4 regions of the Synechococcus sp. H55.11 genome follow, and region 1 is predicted to be linked to each of the others. Evidence: predicted binding sites of a transcription regulator. Region 1 holds the regulator's gene; each other region holds the start of a gene.
The links. Region 1 encodes NtcA, which controls nitrogen genes in cyanobacteria. Its sites were predicted from a motif close to GTANCNNNNGNTAC; they were not measured.
Positions count from the first base shown of each region.

Region 2: a site for NtcA is predicted at 1,999-2,012, ahead of fmdA (formamidase). Genes of this name have one in related genera too.
Region 3: a site for NtcA is predicted at 3,979-3,992, ahead of NW853_RS05385 (P-II family nitrogen regulator). Genes of this name have one in related genera too.
Region 4: a site for NtcA is predicted at 2,433-2,446, ahead of glnA (type I glutamate--ammonia ligase). Genes of this name have one in related genera too.

Region 1 covers NZ_JANSJI010000018.1:15,071-20,937, reverse strand. The annotation lists gene NW853_RS00520 (hypothetical protein) at 1-1,211, opposite strand, end outside; gene NW853_RS00515 (M61 family metallopeptidase) at 1,261-3,123, opposite strand; gene ntcA (global nitrogen regulator NtcA) at 3,413-4,087, shown strand; gene eno (phosphopyruvate hydratase) at 4,278-5,561, shown strand; gene NW853_RS00500 (prolyl oligopeptidase family serine peptidase) at 5,548-5,867, opposite strand, start outside.
Region 2 covers NZ_JANSJI010000073.1:23,169-29,035, reverse strand. The annotation lists gene thrS (threonine--tRNA ligase) at 1-1,680, shown strand, start outside; gene fmdA (formamidase) at 2,092-3,297, shown strand; gene NW853_RS03230 (FmdB family zinc ribbon protein) at 3,363-3,638, shown strand; gene malQ (4-alpha-glucanotransferase) at 3,865-5,466, opposite strand; gene NW853_RS03220 (polysaccharide deacetylase family protein) at 5,583-5,867, opposite strand, start outside.
Region 3 covers NZ_JANSJI010000123.1:14,794-20,660, forward strand. The annotation lists gene NW853_RS05365 (tetratricopeptide repeat protein) at 1-108, opposite strand, end outside; gene cobM (precorrin-4 C(11)-methyltransferase) at 287-1,093, opposite strand; gene ispD (2-C-methyl-D-erythritol 4-phosphate cytidylyltransferase) at 1,209-1,916, opposite strand; gene NW853_RS05380 (ammonium transporter) at 2,040-3,446, opposite strand; gene NW853_RS05385 (P-II family nitrogen regulator) at 3,581-3,919, opposite strand; gene NW853_RS05390 (IctB family putative bicarbonate transporter) at 4,093-5,487, opposite strand.
Region 4 covers NZ_JANSJI010000138.1:44,989-50,855, reverse strand. The annotation lists gene NW853_RS06035 (hypothetical protein) at 4-720, opposite strand; gene glnA (type I glutamate--ammonia ligase) at 867-2,291, opposite strand; gene trxB (thioredoxin-disulfide reductase) at 2,701-4,134, shown strand; gene purL (phosphoribosylformylglycinamidine synthase subunit PurL) at 4,247-5,867, opposite strand, start outside.

The sequences.
Region 1 (5,867 bases):
ACATCTTGGCTAACATCGGTTAAAACCATGAAAACTTGGTTTTTCTGGAGACCGAGGTCAGAAGCAATCTTGGAGTACTTCTGTACTTTGTCTTGGTACTCGCCTGTCTTTGATTCCACCCAGTAGAATTGATCGTTAATATGAAAGAAAAGATCCATTTCAAAATCAGCTCCATTCGGCAAAGTAACTTGAGCATTTGTTATGTAAGAGAAATCAATCTTTTCAGCTTGACTTGCGGCAAGGCAGATCAGCTTATCCCTAACGTATCTCTCTAGCCATTTTCCTGAGAGAAAATTTAGTGCTTGGGACGACCTACTGGGTCTTGCTACCAACAGATACCTGGGTGCCTTAAAGTATCTGTACTCTTCTAAAAATGCGATTCCATGTAACTCTTTGGCAACCTGGCAAGTTGAGCTGATTACTTGTTGAGGCTCGTCTTTAAGGTTTATTGAGAAAGAGTTTCCGCTATTCATATTTGATTTAATCATTCCATAGAATCTTTTAATCAAAGAATATCGATTGCCCATAAAGGCAGCTATTTGATCTAATTTTTCCTCTTTTTCTTTCACATCTATGCTTTTGATTTTTATGTTTTTTGAGCTTAAGAATGATTCTATCTTTGATACGTCGACCTCTAATATACCGGCGGCAGCGATCTCCTCTTTATCTCTCGGTACATCGTCTGTTAGCCTAGGCTCTGGTGTTTCATGACTGGCAACCTGCTCATTCTGAGAGCTCTGATCTGTAGTTTGAGATATCTCTAATCTGGGAGAACTTTGGATAGCAATCTGTAGTCGCTGATAAATATCTTTAGTTTCTTTCACTAAGTTTTCCAGGATGGCTCGCTGATCGTTTAGCTGCTCATTATGTTCGGAAAACTTTACAGATATAGCCTGCAGAAGATCCCTACTCCAACTTTGCAGCAAATCTTGGTGACTATCTACAAGACGAGATCTAAGCCCTTTGAGATCGGCTTGAGTAGCCTGTAACTTCCGAGAAATCTCGTCTGCCAATCCTTCGACCAGTTTGGTTAAGGTTTTGTTGGCGTTGTTGAGTTCTTGGCTGTGTTGCCTTAGGTGTGAAGATATCTCTCTAATGATCTCTTGTTTCCAGATTTCCGGTCTAGGACTGACCTTGTAATGGCGAGCAACGTAAACACCCAATGAGAAACCAACAGCCACCCCAATTAATAAAACCAAAACGAAGTCCATTAGATTCGCTCCTGACCCCTGTTGTTACTTCTCGTTTAAGTTAACTAGGTTACTCGCTTGTTTCAAGATTCTCAGGCGAGGTGAGCGAATTTTCAAGAAGAGGCGTATCTTGTCCCGAAGAGCCGAGCAGGGATCCCAGCCAGCCCTGCTGGAGCGCTTTCTGGGTGGGAGTGAGTTGCGGCAACGCTTCGAGGGTGTAAACATCCGGGCGGGGTGGATCCAAGGGGATCCAGAAGTGTTTCAACTGATCGCCTTGGAAGACGCTCAGGCAGATGACCTGGTGGGGCTGGTAGGCCGCCAAGCGTTCTGGCAAGTTGGCAGCGCTTACCCGGAAGCCATCCAAGGCCACCAGCTCGTCGCCGGCCCAGATGCCTGCTTTTTGGGCCGGGGATCCCATCTCCACTGTGCTGATGCGGTTGCCTTCGCCGTTGAAGTTCAGGCCCAGATAGGGGGAAGGGTCAGGGCGGCTGAAGTGGGCCTTGAGGGTGAGGCCAAAAGGGTGTAGGTGAGCGTTGTAGTCCAGCTCTTCCGTACCTTCCACATAGGCGGCGAAAAAGCGGCCAAGATCGGCGCCGGCTGCCCGCTCAAAGGCTTCCCGCAAGTCTTGGTGGGTGTAGCCTTTCTCAAACCGGCCAAAGCGCTGCCACAAATCCTGCATGGCCGTGTCCAGGGATCCCTGGCCCCCCGAAAGGTGGCGAATGTGCAGATCCAGCAGCCAGCAGACCAAAGCGCCCTTGAGGTAATAGGAAACCTGGCTGTTGAGGCTATTTTCGTGGGGACGGTAGAGTTTGATCCAGGTGTCGAAACTGGATTCCCGCAGCGATTGCACGGCCCGACCCGGAGTACGCTGCAGCCGGCCAATTTGCTCGGCCAGGATCTGCAAAAAATCTTTGGCGCTGAGGATCCCTGCCCGCAGCAAGATGACATTTTCGTAGTAGCTGGTTGCCCCCTCGCAAAACCAGAGGCAGTCCACGTAATTTTCTTGGTTGTAGTCAATTTTCTCCAAAGCCAGAGGGCGCAGCCGCTTGACGTTCCAAGCATGGAAAAGCTCGTGGGCCAGCAGCGCCAAAAAGCGGCGGTAGGACTGGGGCCGATGCAGCTCCAGGCCAGAATAGTTGAGGGTGGTGCTGTACTTGTGCTCTAGGCCGCCAAATCCCCCTGCCGACAAATGCACAATAAACCAGTAGCGGTCGTAGGGCAGCCCGCCAAAAAACGCCGCAGTGGCCCGGACAATTTTCTCGGCATCGGCCACCGCTTGCTCCAAATCCAGGGTGCCTGCTCCCCAGACCACGAAGTAATGCGGGATCCCTTCCACTGCAAACGACCGCAACTGGTGCAGGCCCACCTCCACCGGACTATCCACCAGCTCGTCGTAGTCTGCCGCCACAAAAGACTGGCCGGAAGCAGGATCCTCAGAAGAAGAAATCAAAGGTCGCAAACTGGTGGCGATGCGCCAATCAGGCTTGGGAGGGATCACCGTCAAGGTGTAGGGTTCCCGCTCGCGACCGGGCACATAGAAAAAGAGCGCCGCCCCGTTGAAGTAGGCGTGGGTGAGATCCAAATGGTTGGTGCGCACCGTCAGCTCATAGGCATAGACCCGATAGCGAACCTTCACAGCCGAACAGCCCGGCGGCTCGATCTCCCAAGTGTTCTTATCTACCTTCCGCCAGGCCAAAGGGATCCCTTGCTCCGTTGCCGCCTGAAACTCTTGCACATGGCGGGCATATTCCCGCACCAGGTAGGATCCCGGCGTCCACACCGGCAGCCGCAGTCGCAGAGGCACTTCTGGATCCACCTCTTGGATCTGTAGTTCCACCTCCAGCAGATGCTTGGCCGGCTCCGGCATCCGCACTGTGAAATGCTGGCGGCTCAGTTGAGAAGGTGCAGCAACAACAGCCTCCGGGATCCCCATAGGATTTTCCAGTCCACCACTTGCTTCCTACCACCCAGAGCTGGCAAGGCCCCAGTGACAATAGCCCTTATCCTACCCTTGGCTTGGGATCCCTTTGTGGAACAGAAACGAGACCTAAAAACGTAGCCCATGCTACAAAGATGCCTAGGCAGAACCCTCTACCTTAGGGTAAACCCGGCTATTGTTGCCGATTCTGGAGTCGATAGGGTTGCAACTCGGCCCAATGCTTCTAAATTGATCTTACATGGATTGATCTTAGGTATAAACTGACCTCAAAAGGTTGATGAGTATGGTGGTGGCCGTCGCAGAAAAATCTCTGATCACAGCCTTCAAGCAACTGGGAGGCCCTCACCATCCTCCGGTTATCGAAACGTTTGAACGTGGTAAGACCATCTTTTTCCCTGGGGATCCGGCGGAGCGGGTTTACTTTTTGGTGAAAGGAGCTGTCAAGCTCTCGCGGGTCTACGAAATGGGGGAAGAAATTACCGTTGCTCTTCTACGGGAAAACAGCATCTTCGGGGTGCTCTCCTTCATCACAGGGCAGCGCTCCGACCGCTTCTATCACGCGGTGGCCTTTACGCCTGCTGAGTTGCTCTCTCTGCCGATTGAGCAGGTGGAAAAATCCCTGCGGGAGAACGCCGAACTGGCCATGTTGCTGCTCAAGAGCTTGTCTTCCCGCATTTTGCAAACGGAGATGATGATCGAGACGCTGGCTCACCGCGATATGGGATCCCGTCTGGTTAGCTTTTTGCTGATCCTCTGCCGCGATTTCGGGGTGCCTGGCCCGGATGGGGTCACCATTGATCTCAAGCTGTCTCACCAGGCCATTGCCGAAGCCATTGGCTCGACCCGCGTCACCATCACCCGTCTGTTGGGAGAGCTGCGCAAGAAGAAGTACATTTCCATTTACAAGAAGAAGATCACTGTACACGACCCGATGCGGCTGAGCCACCGCTTTGTCTAGAGGGGATGGGGCCTAAACTCTGCCCCCCAAACCAGCCAATGCTCAATTCACCCCTGCAGCTCCGCAGAATCTTTGGGTTCTCTCTCTTAAAGTTTTCTGGAAGCTGACGGGATCCCGGTCAAGGATCTATTAGCCTGTGGGGGGATCTGGCTTTGGCCAGAGCTGTCTAGCCAATTGCTGAGGTGTAACTGTGGAAACGGCCATCGAGTGGATTACCGCCCATGAGATCCTCGACTCGCGAGGACGCCCCACCCTAGAAGCCCTGGTGGGCCTGGCCAACGGAGCAACGGGCTTGGCGCAGGTGCCCAGCGGCGCTTCGACCGGTACCTTTGAGGCCCACGAGCTGCGGGACGGGGATCCCAAGCGCTATGGAGGTAAGGGCGTGCTGAGGGCGGTGGAAAACATTCTTGGCCCCATCCAGTCGGAGCTGCGGGGAGAAGATGCCCTCAACCAAGCCCGCATCGACCAGTTGCTGATCGACCTGGACGGCACCCCCAACAAGTCCCGCCTGGGGGCCAACGCCATTTTGGCAGTTTCTCTGGCGACGGCCAAAGCGGCGGCGGAAGCGGTGGGCCTGCCTCTTTACAAATATCTGGGCGGGCCTTTTGCCAACTTGCTGCCGGTGCCGTTGATGAACGTGCTCAACGGCGGTGCCCACGCCGACAACAACGTGGACATCCAGGAGTTTATGCTGGTGCCCATTGGTGCGGCCAGCTTTCGCGAGGCGCTGCGCTACGGGGCCGAGGTGTTTGCGGTGCTGAAGACGGTGCTACAGCAGAAGGGGCTGTCCACCGGGGTGGGGGACGAAGGCGGATTTGCCCCCGATCTCCCCTCCAATGCGGCAGCTTTGGATCTGTTGCTGACGGCCATCGAACAGGCAGGCTACAGGCCGGGGGAAGATATCGCCTTGGCCCTGGACGTGGCCGCCAACGAGCTGCTGCAGGATGGGCAGTACCACTTCGAGGGCCAAGCCCGTAGCGCCGAGCAAATGGTCAATTACTACGAGCAACTGCTGGCCAACTATCCCATCCTTTCCATTGAAGATGGACTGGCGGAGGAAGACTGGGCCGGCTGGCAGGCCCTCACCACTCAACTGGGATCGCGGGTGCAACTGGTAGGGGACGACCTGTTCGTCACCAACCCAGCCCGGCTGCAGAAAGGCATCGACAGCGGCGCCGCCAATGCCATCTTGATCAAGCTCAACCAGATTGGCACGCTGACGGAGACGGTCTCGGCCATGCACCTGGCTAGCCAGGCAGGTTTTCGCTCTGTGATCAGCCACCGCTCCGGTGAGACAGAAGACACCACCATCGCCGACCTGGCGGTGGCCACCCGCGCCGGCCAGATCAAAACCGGATCCCTCTGCCGCAGCGAGCGCATTGCCAAATACAACCAACTGTTGCGCATCGAAGACGAGCTGGGGGAAGCGGCAGTCTATGCCGGCCGGGTGGGCCTGGGCCCTAAAGCTCGCTAACTCCCGTTCCATCCCTCCCCAGCACCTGCACCAAAAAGGCCCAGCGGTCGGCGGTCTCTTCAATGAGCTTGGTGGTGGGCTTGCCGGCCCCGTGGCCGGCTTTGGTGTCGATGCGAATGAGGATGGGCTGGGATCCCCCCTGTGCCGCCTGCAGGGCAGCAGCAAACTTGAAGCTGTGGGCCGGCACCACCCGGTCGTCGTGATCTGCTGTGGTGATCAGGGTGGCGGGATAGGCGGTGCCGGGCTTGAGGTTGTGCAGGGGGGAATAGGCGTAGAGGGCCTTGAATTCCTCCGGGTCTTCCGGGG
Region 2 (5,867 bases), on a different contig from region 1:
TTTCCCAAGGCCCAGGTCACCATCGGCCCGACGACCGACTACGGCTTCTACTACGACTTTGACCATCCCCAGCCCTTCACGCCGGAAGATCTGGAGCGCATCAAAAAAGAGATGCAGGCGATCATCAAGAAAGGCTTGCCGGTGATCCGCGAGGAGGTGAGCCGGGAAGAAGCCAGGCGCCGCATTGAAGCCCTCGGCGAGCCTTACAAGTTGGAGATCCTGGACAGCATCCCCGAAGGCGAGCCGATCACCATCTACCATCTGGGGGACGAGTGGTGGGATCTCTGTGCCGGCCCCCACGTGGAAAACACTAAGGAGATCAACCCCAAAGCTTTTGACCTGCTCAGCGTGGCCGGCGCCTATTGGCGGGGGGACGAGACCAAGCCCCAGCTTCAACGCATCTACGGCACCGCCTGGGAGACGCCGGAGGAGCTGAAGGAATACAAGCGGCGGCTGGAAGAGGCCAAACGGCGGGATCACCGCAAGCTGGGCAAGGAGCTGGGCCTTTTCATCTTTTCCGACGAGGTGGGGCCGGGCCTGCCCCTTTGGACCCCCAAAGGAACTACCCTGCGCTGGGTGCTGGAGGATTTTCTCAAGCAGGAGCAGCTCAAGCGGGGCTATCTGCCGGTGGTGACGCCCCACATCGCCCGCGTGGATCTGTTCAAGATCTCCGGCCACTGGCAAAAGTATCGGGAAGACATGTTTCCCCTGATGGCGGAAAGCGAAGAAGCGCGGGCGGCGGAGCAGGGCTTTGTCATGAAGCCGATGAACTGCCCTTTTCACATCCAAATCTATAAATCGGAGCTGCGCTCCTACCGCGATTTGCCGCTGCGCTATGCCGAATTCGGCACCGTCTATCGCTACGAACAATCGGGAGAGCTGGGAGGGTTAACTCGCGTTCGCGGCTTCACAGTGGACGACGCCCATTTGTTTGTCCGCACCGATCAGTTGGAAGAAGAGTTTCTCAAGGTTGTCGATCTCATTCTGGTTGTTTTCGAGAAGCTCAAACTCAAAGATTTTCGCGCCCGCCTCAGCTTCCGCGATCCCAAGTCCGATAAATACCTGGGATCCCCGGAAGAGTGGGACATGGCCGAAAATGCCATTCGGCGAGCGGTGGAGAAGCTATCAATGCCGCATTTTGAAGGGATTGGGGAGGCGGCTTTCTACGGGCCAAAGCTGGACTTTATTTTCCGCGACGCGCTGGATCGGGAGTGGCAGTTGGGCACGGTGCAGGTGGATTATCAAAACCCGCAGCGCTTTGATTTGTACTATGTAGCCGAAGACGGATCCCGGCAGCGGCCGGTGATGATCCACCGCGCTCCCTTTGGCTCGCTGGAGCGGCTCATTGGGATCCTCATCGAGGAATATGCCGGGGATTTTCCTTTCTGGCTGGCACCGGAACAGGTGCGCATTTTGCCCGTTTCCGACCAATACCTGGGCTATGCCACCCAGGTGCGGGATCACCTGCGGGAACAGGGGATCCGCGTCCACATCGATGCCGACAGCGACCGCCTGCCCAAAAAGATCCGCAACGCCGAGAAGGCCAGGATCCCCTTCATGCTCATTGTGGGAGAACAAGAACAGGCAACCGGCACAGTGAGCGTGCGCCAGCGCCACGGCCAAGACCTGGGATCCCTGACGGTGGCGGAGTTCCTGGCCCAGGCGCGAGCGCTGGACTAGCGGCGGTTAGGCTACCTGTTCCAGCAGCAGCTTCTCGTTTGAATCTGGTTGAAATGTCCATAGTCGTTTCAAACAAGGTTAAGACTCTTCGCTGCCGTCCCAAGCGCTCCGCGCCGCTGACGCGTTCGCCTTTGCCGGCAGGGGGTGTTGGTACCCCCGACCCCTCTCCCGCAAGGGGAGAGGGGAGCTAGAGATCAACCAGCAAGCTGTTTCATAACCGTTTGCAATGACTATAGTCACTTTGAACCGAGGTGAAACAGCCTGTCGATCTAAGCCGTTCTCCTGCCCATACGATTGTAGACAACAGCACTATCAACTGTAGCCCTTACTACAGTATTGCTTCCTTCATCGGAGATACACTTTTAGGCATCTGCAGCCTGACTCCAGAGCGACGGCTCAAGGATAGATCCGATGCCCAAAACGCTGTTTAAAGTTGACCTGACCAAGCCGATGGATCAACAGGATCTGCCAGGTCACAACCGCTGGCATCCTGACATCCCTGCGGTGGTTTCTGTGAACCCCGGCGAAGTCTTCCGAATTGAGTGTAAAGACTGGACGGATGGACAAATTAAGAACAACGATGATCCTTCCGACATTGAGCAGGTTGACCTAAGTGTTGTTCATGTTTTAAGTGGGCCTATTTGGGTTAACGGCGCCCAGCCTGGAGATATCCTGATCGTCGATCTGCTGGACATTGGGCCACTGCCGGGAGACGAGTGGGGGTTTACGGGTATTTTTGCCAAAGAAAATGGCGGAGGATTCCTCACCGATCATTTTCCCAATGCGGCCAAGGCCATCTGGGATTTTCAGGGTATTTACACCACTTCCAGACACATTCCTCATGTGCGCTTTGCCGGCATTATCCACCCTGGCCTCATCGGCTGCGCTCCATCCCACAAGTTGCTGGCAACTTGGAACAAGCGGGAGGCTGAGCTGGTTGCTTCGGCTCCTGATTTGCGCACTTACGGCGCGGGCCTATCTGGTAATCAGCCTGTGCTGGCCGCCTTGCCCAATCCCAAGAACGCGATTTTGGGAACCCTGCCCAAGTCAGAGTATGAGCGGGTTGCTGCCGAAGCGGCCCGGACGGTGCCCCCACGGGAGCACGGCGGTAACTGCGATATCAAAAACTTGTCTAAGGGAACACGGATCTACTTTCCGGTTTACGTGGAGGGTGCCAAGCTGTCGATGGGAGATATTCACTTCTCACAAGGGGACGGAGAGATCTCTTTTTGTGGCGCCATTGAAATGTCAGGCTATATCGATCTCCATGTTGATCTAATTAAGGGTGGCGTCGAGAAGTACGGATTGGTTAATCCCATCTTTAAGCCTGGCCCTGTAGAGCCGCGTTACTCAGAATATCTTGTCTTTGAGGGCATTTCTGTGGACGAGTTTACAGGTAAGCAACATTATATGGATGTTCACATTGCTTACCGACGTGCCTGCTTAAATGCCATCGAATATCTGAAAAAGTTTGGCTTTACGGGAGAACAAGCTTATCTCCTGCTTAGTTCTGCACCCGTGGAGGGCAGGGTGAGCGGGATCGTCGATATTCCTAATGCTTGCTGTACGGTGGCCGTTCCTACACAAATCTTCGAGATAGATATCCTACCCAGGTAAATCCTTAGCTGTTCTTAGATGTTTCGAGCCATCTTGATATCTTTCTCAAGTGTTGGAGTAAGAAGATGCCCCTGTATGAGTTTAAGTGTCAAAGCTGTGGTGAGTTTGAGTTATGGCGACCTCTGTCTCAATACCGGGATCCAGCGTACTGCCCCACTTGTAAGCAAGTGGGTAAGCGTCTTATTTCGGTTCCCATGATTCAACTTTCTAGTTCCTTGCCAGCTCCAAAGGGTGAAAGAGAACCTAAGTTGATCAGGCGGGAACAGCACTCAAACTCTGACTCAAACTCCCGAAGGTATCGACTCCAATCTTGTGGGCGACCCTGGATGTTGCATCATTAGTCGTTTGTGGGCTGGTCAGACCAGATGAAGGAGCCCTGCAGACAATAGCAGCTATCAGGAGCCACAGCCCTGCTTTATTCGGCTGGGAAGCAACATGATGAATCAGCGCTTTATTTCATTTATTGGTGATTCGTAAGGGCCGCCTTGTGGGCGAACTCGCGCCCAAAGAGGCCACTGAAGAGCGTCTGGAACTGCTGATGGGAGATACCCAGGATTTTTCAGCAGCTCAGGAAAAGTTGGGGGTAGTTTGAGAAGACCCTGTTGCCCGCTCTTGGGCCAAGGCTGCCCGCCGCTGCTCCAAGTCTTGCGGGGAGATGCGCCCGTAGGTGACGCTCAGCTCCGCCAGCCGCTGGGCCAGCTCCGGCCGCAGCATCTCCTCGCGGTAGCGCCAGGCCCAGTTGTTCTCGGCCCTGCCGGGGAAGTTCATGCGCGCCTCTGCCCCCAGGCCCATCACATCCTGCAGGGGAATGATGGCCAGGTCGGCCACGGAAGCCAGGGCCAGGCGAATCAGATCCCAGTGGATGCCGTCAGATCCCTGGCAGCCCAGGTAGCGCAACAGATTTTGTTTTTCCCACTCCGGGCGTTCTGGGTCATGAAACCAGCCCACCACGGTGTTGTTGTCGTGGGTGCCGGTATAGACGACGAAGTTGCGCTCATAACTATGGGGCAAATAGGGGTTATCGGGCCCCGAGCCAAAGGCAAAGAGCAGCACTTTCATGCCGGGCAAGCCAAATTGATCCCGCAGTTGCAACACTTCCGGTGTGATGTCCCCCAGGTCTTCGGCAATGACCGGAATTTCCCCCAGCCGGTCGGCCAACGCCTGAAAGAAGTCGGCCCCCGGCCCTTTCTGCCACTCGCCTTCTACTGCTGTTTCCGCCTCGCCAGGGATGGCCCAGTAGCTCTCGAAGCCGCGGAAGTGGTCGATGCGGACGCAATCCACCTGCTTGAGAATGGCCTGGATGCGCCGGATCCACCAGTCGTAGCCGCGAGCCTTGAGCACCTCCCAGTTGTAGAGAGGGTTACCCCAGCGCTGACCGGTGGGGCTGAAATAGTCGGGGGGCACACCAGCTACCTGCAGGGGCCGTCCCTGCTCATCCAGGTGAAACAGCTCGCGGTTGGCCCACACATCGGCACTGTTGGGGGCGACATAGATGGGCAAGTCGCCGATCAGCCGCACCTGATGCCGATGGGCATACTCCCGCAGGGATCCCCACTGTTGGGCAAATAGGTATTGCCAAAACATCTGTTGGGTAATGGCATCGGCATAGCGGTCGCGGGCCTCTTGCAAGGCCAGGGGATCCCGTTGTGCCAGGGCCGGATCCCATTGGGTCCACTCCTGGTCACCATACACCTCTTTGAGGGCCATGAACAGAGCGTAGTCCGGCAGCCAGTCGGCCTCGGCAGCACAGTAGGCTTGAAAGGCTTCCCAGTCGGCGGCGGTGGCCTTGTCTTTGAAAGTGGCCCAGGCGCGGCGCAACAAGCCCAGCTTGAAGGGGATCGCGGCTTCGTAGTCCACCTGCTCGCCATTCCCTGCCTGGATGGCCGGCCATTGGAGCAGATCCTGCCAGCCGCTGGGTTCCAACCAACCGGCTTTGACCAGCAGCTCTGGGCTAATCAGCAGCGGGTTGCCGGCAATGGCAGAAAAGCTCATGTAGGGGGAGTTGCCCCAGCCGGTGGGCCCCAGAGGCAGCACCTGCCAGAGGCGCTGGCCGCTCTCCACCAGAAAATCCACAAACCGGTAAGCAGCCGGCCCCAGATCGCCAATGCCAAAGGATCCCGGTAGCGAGGTGGGGTGCAAGAGGATCCCGCTGAGTCTGCCCATGCGCATGGCTAAGCCTTTTTGCCCTGAGTGGTTTCACCGCCTATCGTGTCACTTTTGCAGCCCGATGGACAGCTCCAGAGGAGACAAAGTCCCAACCAAGTTGCAAAGGTGCCGGGATCCCGTCAGGCCATCTCAGGTGCAGGGCAGGCTTGGGCATACCAGTTGTAGAGGCCATCGCCGGTGGTGAGCCAAGTGTGGGGACGGGATTGGATGTGCTGCAGCGCTTTTTTCAGGGATCCCATGCGCAGAGGCTGCCCGACGATGAAGGGGTGCAGGCCAATGGCCATGATGCGGGGGGAGCGTTCCCCATCCTGCCAGAGGCGGTCGAACTGGTCGATGAGCGCTTGGGCAAAGGTTTCTGCCGGCAGGCGGGCGCTGAGACAGAGGCTGATGTCATTGGCCTCTAG
Region 3 (5,867 bases), on a different contig from region 1:
GTAAAGGACATCTTGTTTCAGCGCTGAACGGCTTGGCAGGGGAGCAAGGGCCTTCTGCAAAGCCGCGATCAAGGTTTCCACGCTGCGAGCAGCAGATGAGTCATCCATAAGCATAAGGCTAGAAAGAGGGAGAAAAAAAGTCTTGCAACAACCCCAAAAGGGATCCACTTCTTTTGGCAAAGATGGGCGCCCTGCAGCCAGAAGCCAAAGTATTTGACCTCATCTTGCTGCCTCATCGTCATTATGTTCAGCCTGCCGTCATCCGTCAATATACTGAAAGAGTCTGTTACAAATGGGCCCGCCGGCCAATTTTGGGGCGGAAGAGGTGGGCGTGGTCAGGGCTGTAGAGCCGCGAGCGGGCCGAGCCGGCTCCTGCCAAGCCCCGTAGGGCGGGACTGATGAGGTAGAGCACGGTGCGTTCCAGGCTGGCTTGCCGGGTGAGGGCCGCCATCTCCGCCAGGGATCCCAGCCAGATCCGCTCGTCCGGCCAGCCCAGACGGTAGCAAATGGCCACAGGGGTATCGGCGGGATAGTGGGTCAGGAGATCCGCCTGGGCCTGTTCCACATGGCGGGCGCTCAGGTAGAGACACAAAGAGGCGCGGTGGGCCGCCAGGCTGGCCAGGGCTTCCGCTGCCGGCACGCGCGTCCGACCGCTGGCGCGGGTGAGGATAATCGTCTGCACCAGCTCCGGCACCGTTAGCTCCACCTGCAGACGGGCGGCTGCCAGTTGAAAGGCGCTCACCCCCGGCACGATCTCAAAGGGGATCCCGGCCTCCGCCAGCCGAATCAGCAACTCGTGCAGAGCACCGTAAAGAGACGGATCCCCATCCTGCAGCCGCACCACCCGCAGCCCTGCCTTGACCCGCTCCACCATCTGGGGCAGCAGCGTTTCCAAGGTGAAAGCGCGTGTATCGATGGCCTCCACCCCAGGGCGACAATGGGTCAGCAGCCCCTCCGGCACCAAAGAGCCTGTGTAGAATACTACATCTGCTTCCGCGAGTACTCTCTGGCCCCGCAGGGTAATCAGCTCGGGATCCCCGGGGCCGGCGCCGACAATGTGCACAGGCCAGTAGGACGAAGTCTCCTCGCTCATCTGCTCTCCTCTCGCCCCAGCAGCCTGCATCCTAACAGCAGCCGATCCCCCAAAACTCCCCTCTCCTTTTGGGAGAGGGGTTGGGGGTGAGGGCGACAGAGAGTAAGGGATTAAGCTAACGCGCCAGCTCGAGGCGCTGCTGTAGAATTTGCTCGGCCAGCACCAGATCCCAGGGGGTGGTTAACTTCAGGTTAGACTCCTCACCTTCCACGATATAGACCGACCAACCCAGCTTCTCGAATAGGGCTGCGTCATCGGTTACCTGCCACCCCTGGGCCAGTGCCTCCCGATGGGCTTGCCACAGCAACGACAGGCGAAAGCCCTGGGGCGTTTGGGCTGCCCACAGCCGGCTGCGCTCCGGTGTCGATTGGATTTGGATCCCCTTGGGGCCGCTTGCGGTCACTTTAATCGTGTCTTTGACAGGGATCGCGGCAATCAAGCCGTCCACTTGCTCCAAGGCGGCGCTGCAGCGATCGAACAATTCAGGGGTGGCCAAGCAGCGGGCTCCATCGTGGATCAGCACCCGCTCCACCGTTCCCAGCCCATAGAGATACTCCACCCCCCTGTAAACCGACTCCTGCCGCGTCGCCCCTCCTTGCAGAAGCTGCACCGGCGTGGACAGCTCGATGGACGCCAGGATCTGCTCCATGGCCGGCCAATCGCCGGGCTGGGAGAGAATGCCGATCCACTCGATGGAACCGGCCCGATCCGCCGCCTGCAACGTCCAAGCCAAGATGGGCTGGCCCAAAAGCGGCAACAACAGCTTGTTGACCGCCGCCCCCATTCGCTTGCCACTGCCAGCCGCCGGGATCAACAGGTGCATGGGATCCAAAAGTGCATCCAACCGCATCCCAGTTTACAGCCAGGGAGGGCCAGGCTTGGCCCTCCTCATCGTTGACAGTGGCGATTGGTGCCGCTGGATCCCCTTCAGAGCCGGGGTGCCGCCTCAAGGTTGATCCAACTCGGCAGAAGCAATCACAAAATCCGGGTAGGCCACGTTACCATGCTCGCCCACATCCAAGCCGGCCAGCTCCTCTTCGGCACTGGTGCGCAGGCCAACGGTTGCCTTGAGGATCAAAAACAGGATCAAGCAGGTGAGGAAAGGCCAGAAGAAATAGGCTAGAGCGCCCACAACTTGTACCCCAAATTGCGCCCAGGTCACCCCTGAATCGGCGTGGGCAAACCAAGGGATCCCTGCTGCCAACACCCCCCAAATACCGCAGGTGCCGTGTACCGAAACGGCGCCCACCGGGTCGTCAATCTTCAGCACCGTATCCAGAATCACCGCCGAGATGACCACCAGGATCCCGGCCACCGAACCGATGATCAAAGCTCCCAGAGGGTGGACAGTGTTGCAAGGAGCGGTGATCCCTACCAAGCCGGCCAGCACCCCGTTGGCGGCAAAGGTCATATCCGGCTTGCCAAAATGCGCCCAGCAGGTGATCATCGCCCCAATGGCCCCTGCCGAAGCTGCCAGCAGCGTGTTCATGGCAATCCAGCCGATATCGGGGCTGGCGGCTGTGGTCGAGCCGGCGTTGAACCCAATCCAACCCAAGGTGAGGATAAACACTCCCAGCATCCCCAGGGGCAGGTTGTGGCCGGGAATCGCCCGCGGCTCGCCGTTGGGGCCGTACTTGCCGATGCGAGGGCCAAGCACCATGGCCCCGGCCAAGGCGGAAGCGCCCCCCACCAAATGCACTACGCCCGAACCGGCAAAGTCGATGAAGCCCAGATTTTCCAGCCAGCCGCTAGTGCCACCGTTGTAGTCGCCGAAGAGACCATTCCAGGCCCAGCCCCCCGAGATGGGGTAGATCAGCCCAGAGATGACGACAGAGTAGATGAGGTAGGCCACGAACTTGGTGCGCTCCGCCATGGCCCCGGAAACAATGGTGGCAGCGGTGGCGGCAAACACCATCTGGAAGACAAAGAAGGTGAAGGGCCAATCCCCTGCTTCGTGGGCTTGCTGCCAACTGAAAGCAAACCAGCTCCTGCCAAAGAAGCCAGTATTTTCTCCAAACATCAGGCCAAACCCGATGAACCAAAAGGCGCAACAGCCCATGCAAAAGTCCATCAGGTTTTTCATCATGATGTTGGCGGCATTTTTGGCGCGGGTAAAGCCCGTCTCCACCATGGCGAACCCCGCCTGCATGAAGAACACCAAGGCTGCCCCCACCAGCGTCCAGACAATGTCAGCATGTTCCTGTACGACTTCCGCGTCCTGGGCGAAGGCACTCCCCTGGCCCAATAGGAAAACCAGCGAAATCGTCAGAGCAGCAGTTAGACTCCACTTGGCCAGTCGCCCAAGCCGCTGAGGTAGCGGGTTCTTATGCTTTTGGATCATCGTTGTAGACATGCTTTTCGACTTACCTAAAGTGACGGTACTTTTCACAACGCACTAGTAGATAGGGCAAAAATCCCTCATTTGCCCACTGCAAGCCAGCCTGGGACTCGGGTCGAGCTACCCAGGCTCCAAGACCTTCACCTTCTCTACAGGGCGTCCTGGTTGAGTTCGCCGGTGCGGATGCGAATGGTTTTCTCGACAGGGCTGATGAAAATCTTGCCGTCCCCGATTTCGCCGGTGCGAGCCGCCGCGATCAGCTTCTCGACCACCGTATCCACCAGGTCATCTTCGACCACGATCTCCACCTTCAGTTTTTGCAGGAACTCTACCGTGTACTCGGATCCCCGATAGCGCTCGGTCTGTCCCTTTTGTCGACCAAAACCCCGCACTTCGCTCACCGTCATGCCGACGATGCCGGCGTTGACCAGGGCAATTTTCACCTCATCTAGCTTGAAGGGCCGAATTACAGCTTCGATCTTTTTCATTGGCCTCCCATATCCCCAGCAATTCCGCTAATTTCTAACACTACTAAAACCTGCAAATTGTAAATCTAGATACATTTTCGTTCCTCTACTGAGAATGCCTACCACTCTAGATTTGCTCTCGTCAAGACCAGAAGGCCAAGCCCGGGCCACTCTAAGAAGTCCGCGCCGGCATCTCACGAGCTGGGTCTTTCAGCGGCCGTTGAGGATCGAGGAGAACCCAGACTGGCTGTGACGAGGGCCACCGCCAGCCACCACAGCATTTGTACCTGGGGACGGTACCAGATGGTGTCCACCAGGCCGTGGGCCATCATGCCCGTGCAAGCCGCTAAGCCTGCTGCCACCCACAGGCCCTCGGGATCCCGGGAGCTGAGCAAAGTGTTCCAGCCTCTCCAGCCGTGATCCCAGAGCACCAGCAAAAACCAGGCAAAAGCCAGGGATCCGATGAAGCCTGTCTCCACGGCGAGTTGCAGCGGCACCGAGTAGGCCCCAAGGGCGCTGAAGTTGCCCCGCTGGTAGAGGGGATAGACGCGGTTGAAGGCGACATTGCCGGGGCCGATCCCCAAGATGGGAAAGTCGCGGATCATGTCCAGCGCGGCGGCCCAGACGTTGAGGCGAAAATTGTTGCTGGTGTCCAGCCGTCCCCAAAAGAGGCTCTGAGCCCGCAGCCGCAGGGGGCGTACTGTTACGATCGCAAGCAACAACGTGGCTGCCCCCCCTCCCAACAGAGCCGGCAGCGTCCAACGTCGCCAACGGGCTGGCAAGTGGGGGGTTTGCCATTGCGCCAGCAGCACCGCCATCATTCCCAGCGCTGCTAGGCCGCCAATCCAGGCGCCGCGGCTGTAGGTCAGCATCAGGCAGATGAAGTTGACGGCGGTTGTAAACCCAACCAAGAGCTTGATCCCCCAGCCCGGCCAGATGCAAATGGCAGCCAGCCCCAGAGGGAGGAGCGGAACCAGGTAGCCCCCATACAAATTGGGGTTGCGCAGAAAGCTGTACACCCGCGTCAGGCCTGCCAAGCCCGATTCCGGATCCACCCAGGTGGCTAGCTCGGCAGCCCCGTAAAAGTATTGCCGCAGGCCATAGACCCCCATCCCCAAGCTGACCAAGAGCAGGGATCCGACGATCCAATCCCGGAACTGCAGTTGGCGAAGCAGACGCTGCAGCAGCAGATAGCCGGCCAGGTAGAGCGTCAACTTCAGCCAGCCGTCCCGCGCTGCATAGGGAACCGGCGACAGGATTGTGGCCAGGGTGGCTATGCCCCAAAACAGGCCTAGGGGCAGATGGACGGGCAGCCAATTCGGGGTTTCCACCAGCCAGCCCAAGACCACAAGCGCCGCCATAGCCAGCAAAATCAGACCTAGGATGCCGGTGGAGCTTTGGGCCGAAAAAAACCAGTAGAGCAGCACCAGGCCCAAACCGATCCAATCCAAGGTTTGGACGAGCCGGCTGCTTTTGCCCCACTGCCGCAGGGATCCCGACACTCGGCTCAAAAGGCTGCCCTGCCACCAGGACTCGATAGAGAAATCCCGCAGCAGCAGGCCGCGCCATGCTTGCGTTGCTCGTTGCATGACTCCTTCCAACACCCTAGGCTTCAGCTCATCTTCCGAGTTTATATCCCCAGCGGACAGGAGCAAGGGCGGGAAGGCAAGAGGGATCCCCTTTCTAGAAGGCTAATCTTTTCTTCCTGGGCTTAGCTTCAGGACTGGTTGTTTTAGAGGCAGCCCAAGACGAAACAACTTTGGGGGGAATTATCCCCCCATTAAACTGCCCACCCGTCTCTTTTTGGCCGAGAGGTATCCAGAGATTTTGATAGCCTTATCGAGACCAAGCTCGAAACATCACTTAGGCAACCGAGGCCAACGGGCGAAACTGAGATCCCTTAACTTCTTGGGAATTGAAAGGAGAAATCACCGATCCCGATTTGTCTGCATTCAAGGTTTGAGGATCG
Region 4 (5,867 bases), on a different contig from region 1:
GGGCTAAACGCGACGCAGCCGCAGTCTTTGCACCCATTCTTCCCCGAAGCGCAGCCGGTCTGCCATTTTTTCTGGACTCACCTGTTGGTCATCCCGCCAAACGATAAGCTGCGGCCCGGATCCCTCGGCACAACAAGGAGCATGTTGCTCCAAAAAGCTAAGAAAACTAGGATCGAAGCGCAGGCGAACCTTGGCCTCATCTTCTCCGCGCAAGAGGTATTTGCGGGAAAACCGAGGGTGGCTCTCGAAGTTGATATCTTGCATGCCAAAGGCTTTGGCGATGTCGTGAAACAGGGGAATATTCGGATGTAGCCGAAAGTGAGGTAGCCGCAGATCTTCGCAATAGGCCCAGAAAACAGACTGGGGATGAGTGCCGCGACTCTTGCCCCAGACAATCCTGCGACTCTTGCCCCTGCCGCTGTGGTACTTATAGGTGTACTGATAGTCAAAGGCACCGATCTCACTTCCATCGATTAGCCGCTTGGACATTGAGTTGTAGAAACGTCGATCGTAGCCTTGTTCAAATAGTTCAAAGCCTGCCTGAAGCAAGCGGGAGCGGATCCCTTCGGGTAGCTCCGCTGAAAACGACATGCCCAGGCTCCTGGCCACCTGCTCCAAAGCTTCCCGACGCTTCTTCTCTAGATAGTCAGCTAGATAGACAACAAGCGCCAGAAGGCCGATAAGAAAAAACGAGAACAGAACAAAAATAAGCCATTCCATTGCAAACCCTCCCTCCAACCTCTAGACTTCGGCGCTCACACCCAGAATACCTGGGCAGGCGCAAAAAAAGGGGATCCCCACGGCAAAAGAAGGGATCCCGTTCCAAAACCTCATTCGAGAACGAATGTTTTGGATGAAAACCTCGATCAGGCGTCAAAATAGAGTGCGAACTCGTAGGGGTGAGGCCGCAGGTTGATGGGGTTGATCTCGTTGTCGATCTTGTACTCGATATAGGTCTGGATGAGATCTTCGCTAAAGACACCTCCCTCCAGCAGGAAGTCATGATCCTTCTGCAGGTTCTCCAAAGCGTCCAACAGGGATCCAGGTGTGGAGGGGATCTTGGCCAGCTCGTCCGGCTCCAGATCGTAGATATCCTTGTCGAGGGGCTCGCCGGGGTGGATCTTGTTTTTGATCCCGTCTAGGCCGGCCATCAACATGGCCGAGAAGGCGATGTAGGGGTTGCAGGTGGCATCTGGGCAGCGGAACTCCAGACGCTTGGCTTTGGGATTGTTGCCGGTCACCGGAATGCGAATGGAAGCCGAGCGGTTGCCCTGCGAGTAGGCCAAGTTGACTGGCGCCTCAAACCCGGGCACCAAGCGTTTGTAGGAGTTGGTGGTGGGGTTGGTGAAAGCCAAGATCGCCGGAGCATGCTTGAGCAGGCCGCCGATGTAGTAGAGAGCTGTCTCGCTCAGGTTGGCGTAGGTGCCTTCGCTGTAGAACAAGGGCTGACCATCCTTCCAGAGGGACTGGTGGGTGTGCATGCCGGTGCCGTTGTCGTTAAACAGGGGCTTGGGCATAAACGTCACCGTCTTGCCGTGCTTGCGGGCCACGTTCCGGATCACATATTTGTAGACCATCATGTAGTCGGCAGCGGTGACCAGATCGGCGAAGCGATAGCCCAACTCCCCTTGCCCGCCGGTCGCCACCTCGTGGTGATGCTTCTCGATGGGCACCCCCAATTTGCCCATGGTCAGCAGCATCTCTGTGCGGATATTTTGGTGCGCATCGGTGGGCGGAACGGGGAAATAGCCCTCCTTGTAGCGAGGCTTGTAGCCGAGGTTGCCACCTTTCTCCTCACGGCCTGAGTTCCAGCGACCTTCAATGGAATCCACAAAGTAGTAGGCCGAGTTTTGAGTTTGGTCGAAACGAATATCCTCAAAAATGAAAAATTCCGCCTCCGGCCCGAAGTAGGCGGTATCGGCAATGCCTGTCGATCGCAGATAGGCGACGGCACGGGCAGCAAGGCTGCGGGGACAGCGGCTGTAAGGCTGGCCAGTGCGCGGCTCAACGATGCTGCAAGTCATGCTGAGGGTGGGCACCTCGAGAAAGGGATCGATCCAGGCCGTCTTGGGATCCGGCACCATGTACATGTCCGACTCGTTGATTGCTTTCCAGCCCCGGATGCTGGATCCATCGAAGGGGAGCCCCTCGGTGAAGGTTTCTTCCTTAATCATCGAGGTGTGGAAGGAGACATGCTGCCAGGTGCCGAAGATATCGACAAACTTGAGATCCACCATCTGGACATTGTTGTCCTGGATCATCTGAAGCACTTCTTGGGGCGTGGATGCCATCGCTCTCTCCTGATTGGGTTGCAGTTAAGACTGGGGAAATTGTGGCTGAAACAAATGGGATCCCAGCGGATGATCCCCGCGCCTCGACTTGGATGGGCCAAAAGCGCTCACCCATCCTAGAAAGGCCAACACCGGCATTTTGTAGCTTCTGATACAAAACTGGCCCGGCTCTGGCCTTCTGCCCAACTGATGAGACAACCTGGGCAAGACCTCTTGCCGCCAGCTCAGGATTAGGCCCGCCAGCAGTCCACACCTGCGTTCTAGATAGGCCAATGCCTCGGCTGCCCCAAGGGAGCGAAAATAGGACTGACGAGCCCCAGCCTCGCCCAGTTCGCCGAATCGTGTTAGGCTAAAGCGTAGTCATTATGAGTTTGATGTAATATCCCTGTTGCAGAAGGAGAGAGAGCGGATGACAGAGCAAAGTCGGATTGAGAATGTGGTGATTATCGGTTCTGGCCCTGCTGGGTTTACGGCGGCCATTTACGCCGGGCGCGCCAACCTGAAGCCAGTTGTGTTTGAGGGCTTCCAGGCGGGCGGGATCCCGGGTGGGCAACTGATGACCACCACCGAGGTGGAGAACTTTCCGGGCTTTCCCGAGGGCATCAGCGGCCCCCAACTGATGAAAAACATGCGCGCTCAAGCGCAGCGGTGGGGGGCGGAGCTCTACCCCGAGGATGTCACCTTTGTGGATCTGAGCCAGCGGCCTTTTGTCGTCCGTTCTGACGAGCGGGAAGTGCGCACCCACAGCTTGATCATCGCCACCGGGGCCACGGCCAAGCGCCTGCACCTGCCCGGGGAGGAGACCTACTGGAACCGCGGCATGTCCGCCTGCGCCGTCTGCGATGGGGCCATGCCCATGTTCAAGGGGGTGGAGTTGGTGGTGATCGGCGGTGGCGATACCGCCTGTGAGGAGGCCACCTACCTGACCAAGTTTGGATCCCATATCCACATGCTGGTGCGCAGTGGCAAGATGCGGGCCAGCAAGGCCATGCAAGACCGGGTGCTCAACCACCCCAAGATTACGGTGCACTGGCACACCGAGGCGGTGGAAGTCCTGGGCGACGGCCAGCGCCTGACCGGGGTGAAGGTGCGCAACAACCAGACGGGCGAGATCCGGGAGATGGCGGTGGGCGGCCTGTTCTACGCCATCGGCCACAAGCCCAACACTGACTTGTTCACGGGGCAACTGGAGCTGGATGAAGTGGGCTACATTGTCACCCGCCCAGGATCGGTAGCCACCAGTGTAGAGGGCGTGTTTGCCGCCGGGGATGTGCAGGATCACGAGTTTCGCCAGGCCATCACCGCTGCCGGCACCGGCTGTATGGCGGCCATGTTAGCGGAGCGCTGGCTCTCGGAACACGGCCTGGCTCAGGAGTATCACGTCTTGCCCCAGAGCCATCCTAAACCCAGCTCTGCTGCCGCCCCGCCTGAGGCAGAGTTGGCGGAGGAATCTGCGGTTGAGGAAGCCAGCTTTGCGGAGAACGGCCACGAGGATCTGGATTTCAGCAAGACCTGCCATGAAGGGAGCTATGCCCTGCGGCGGCTCTACCACGAAAGCAATCGCCTGCTGATGGTCAAGTACACCGCTCCCACCTGTGCCCCTTGTCATGCCCTCAGGCCAATCTTGAACAAGGTCATCGAAGAGTTTGCCGACAAGCTGCACGTGGTGGAGATCGACATCGAGAAGGATCCGGAGATTGCCGAGGCAGGCGGGGTAGCTTGCACGCCGACGGTGCAGTTTTTCAAAAACAAGGAGCTGGTGGCGCAGGTGGTGGGCGTTAAGCCCAAGTCCCACTACCGAGAGGTGATCCAGGCCAATTTGTCTGAAGCAAGATCAGCTTGAGGTAGTCCCCCTCACCCCCAGCCCCTCTCCCCGAGGGAGCTGCCCTCACCCCCGGCCCCTCTCCCTTGGGGACGCCCTCACCCCCAGCCCCTCTCCCCAAGGGAGAGGGGAGCTAGGTGTTGTGGTAGGCGGCCTGCAGGGCGGCCAAAGAGACCGACAACAGGGGATCCCCTTCTGCCGTCGTCAAGGCCAAGGGATCGGCAGGGGATCCCACTTGTCCCAGCAGTTGCCACTGGCCGGGGAGCTGTGACTCTAAGTAGGCTTCCCAAGGAGAGCGCTGGGCTGGATTGACAGAAACGAGGATGCGGCTGGATCCCTCGCCAAACAGGGCCTGATCCCAGCGCAGGGATCCGGGAGCCAGAGAGACACTGGCGCCGCGGCCCCCGCTGAGGCAGGCTTCCGCCAGAGCCACGGCCAGTCCTCCCTCGCTACAGTCGTGGGCGGAGCGCACCCACCCCTGCCGGATGCCGTGGCGGCAGGCGGCTTGCACGCGCTTTTCCAGTTCCAGATCCACGGGGGCAGGCCGACCCGTGACCTTGTTGTAGATTGCCGCCAAATACTCGCTGCCGCCCAGACTGGTAACAGCCTGGGATCCCAAGAGGTAGATGAGATCCCTTTCTTGCTGCCACCCCTGGCCACAGACCAACTTCAAGTCTGGAAGGAGACCGACCATGCCGATAACGGGGGTAGGGTAGATGGCCTGGGATCCCTTCTCGTTGTAGAGGGAAACGTTCCCCCCTGTTACCGGTGTCCCTAGGGCACGGCAGGCCTCCCCAATCCCCCGACAGGCCAGGGCCAACTGCCAGTACACCACCGGGTTTTCCGGGTTGCCGAAGTTGAGGTTGTCGGTTACAGCCAAGGGCTCCGCCCCCACGCAGGAAAGGTTGCGGGCGGCTTCGGCCACCGCGGCTTTGGCCCCCTCGTAGGGATCCAAATACACCCAGCGGCCATTGCCATCTAGGGTGGCAGCAATGGCCTTGCGGGCAGCCTGCAGGAGTGGCACCTCGCCGACGCCAAACTTTTGCGAGCGGATGCGGATAACCGCTGCATCTCCCTGTCCCGGCCAAAGGACAGTGTTGTTTTGCACCTGGTGGTCATATTGGCGATAGATCCAGGCTTTGCTGGCCAGGGTGGGGCGGGCCAAAAGCCGCAGCAGCACCTCTTGCCACGTCAGGGTTGCCTGATCGAGGTGGATCCCTTCGCGAGTGCAGGGGGGTAGGGTGGCGGGATCCCACTGCCACGCTGCCTGGACGTACTCCGGTGGCTCTGGCAACAGCGGGCGGACGTAGACGGGGGTCTCTTCGGCCAAGGCCCGCGCCGGCACTTGCACCACGCAGGATCCGCGGTGCCAGATCTCCACCAGCGGCTCGGCAATGACTTCTCCGGCCACGCTGGCCTGCAGGCCCCAGCGGTGGAAGATCTCCATCACCTCCGCTTCGCGACCTTTTTGCACCACCAGCAGCATCCGCTCCTGGGACTCCGAAAGCAGGTACTCCCAGGCGGCCATGCCGCTTTCCCGCGCCGGCACCCGGTCGAGATCAAAGCGGATCCCTACGCCTCCCTTGGCGGCCATCTCCGCCGTGGAGCAGGTGATCCCGGCCGCTCCCATGTCCTGGGCGGCCACCACGGCTCCCGTGGCAAAGGCCTCCAGGCAAGCCTCGATGAGACATTTGCCCAGAAAGGGATCCCCCACCTGCACCGCCGGCCGATCCTGCTGGGAGTCCTCCTTGAGC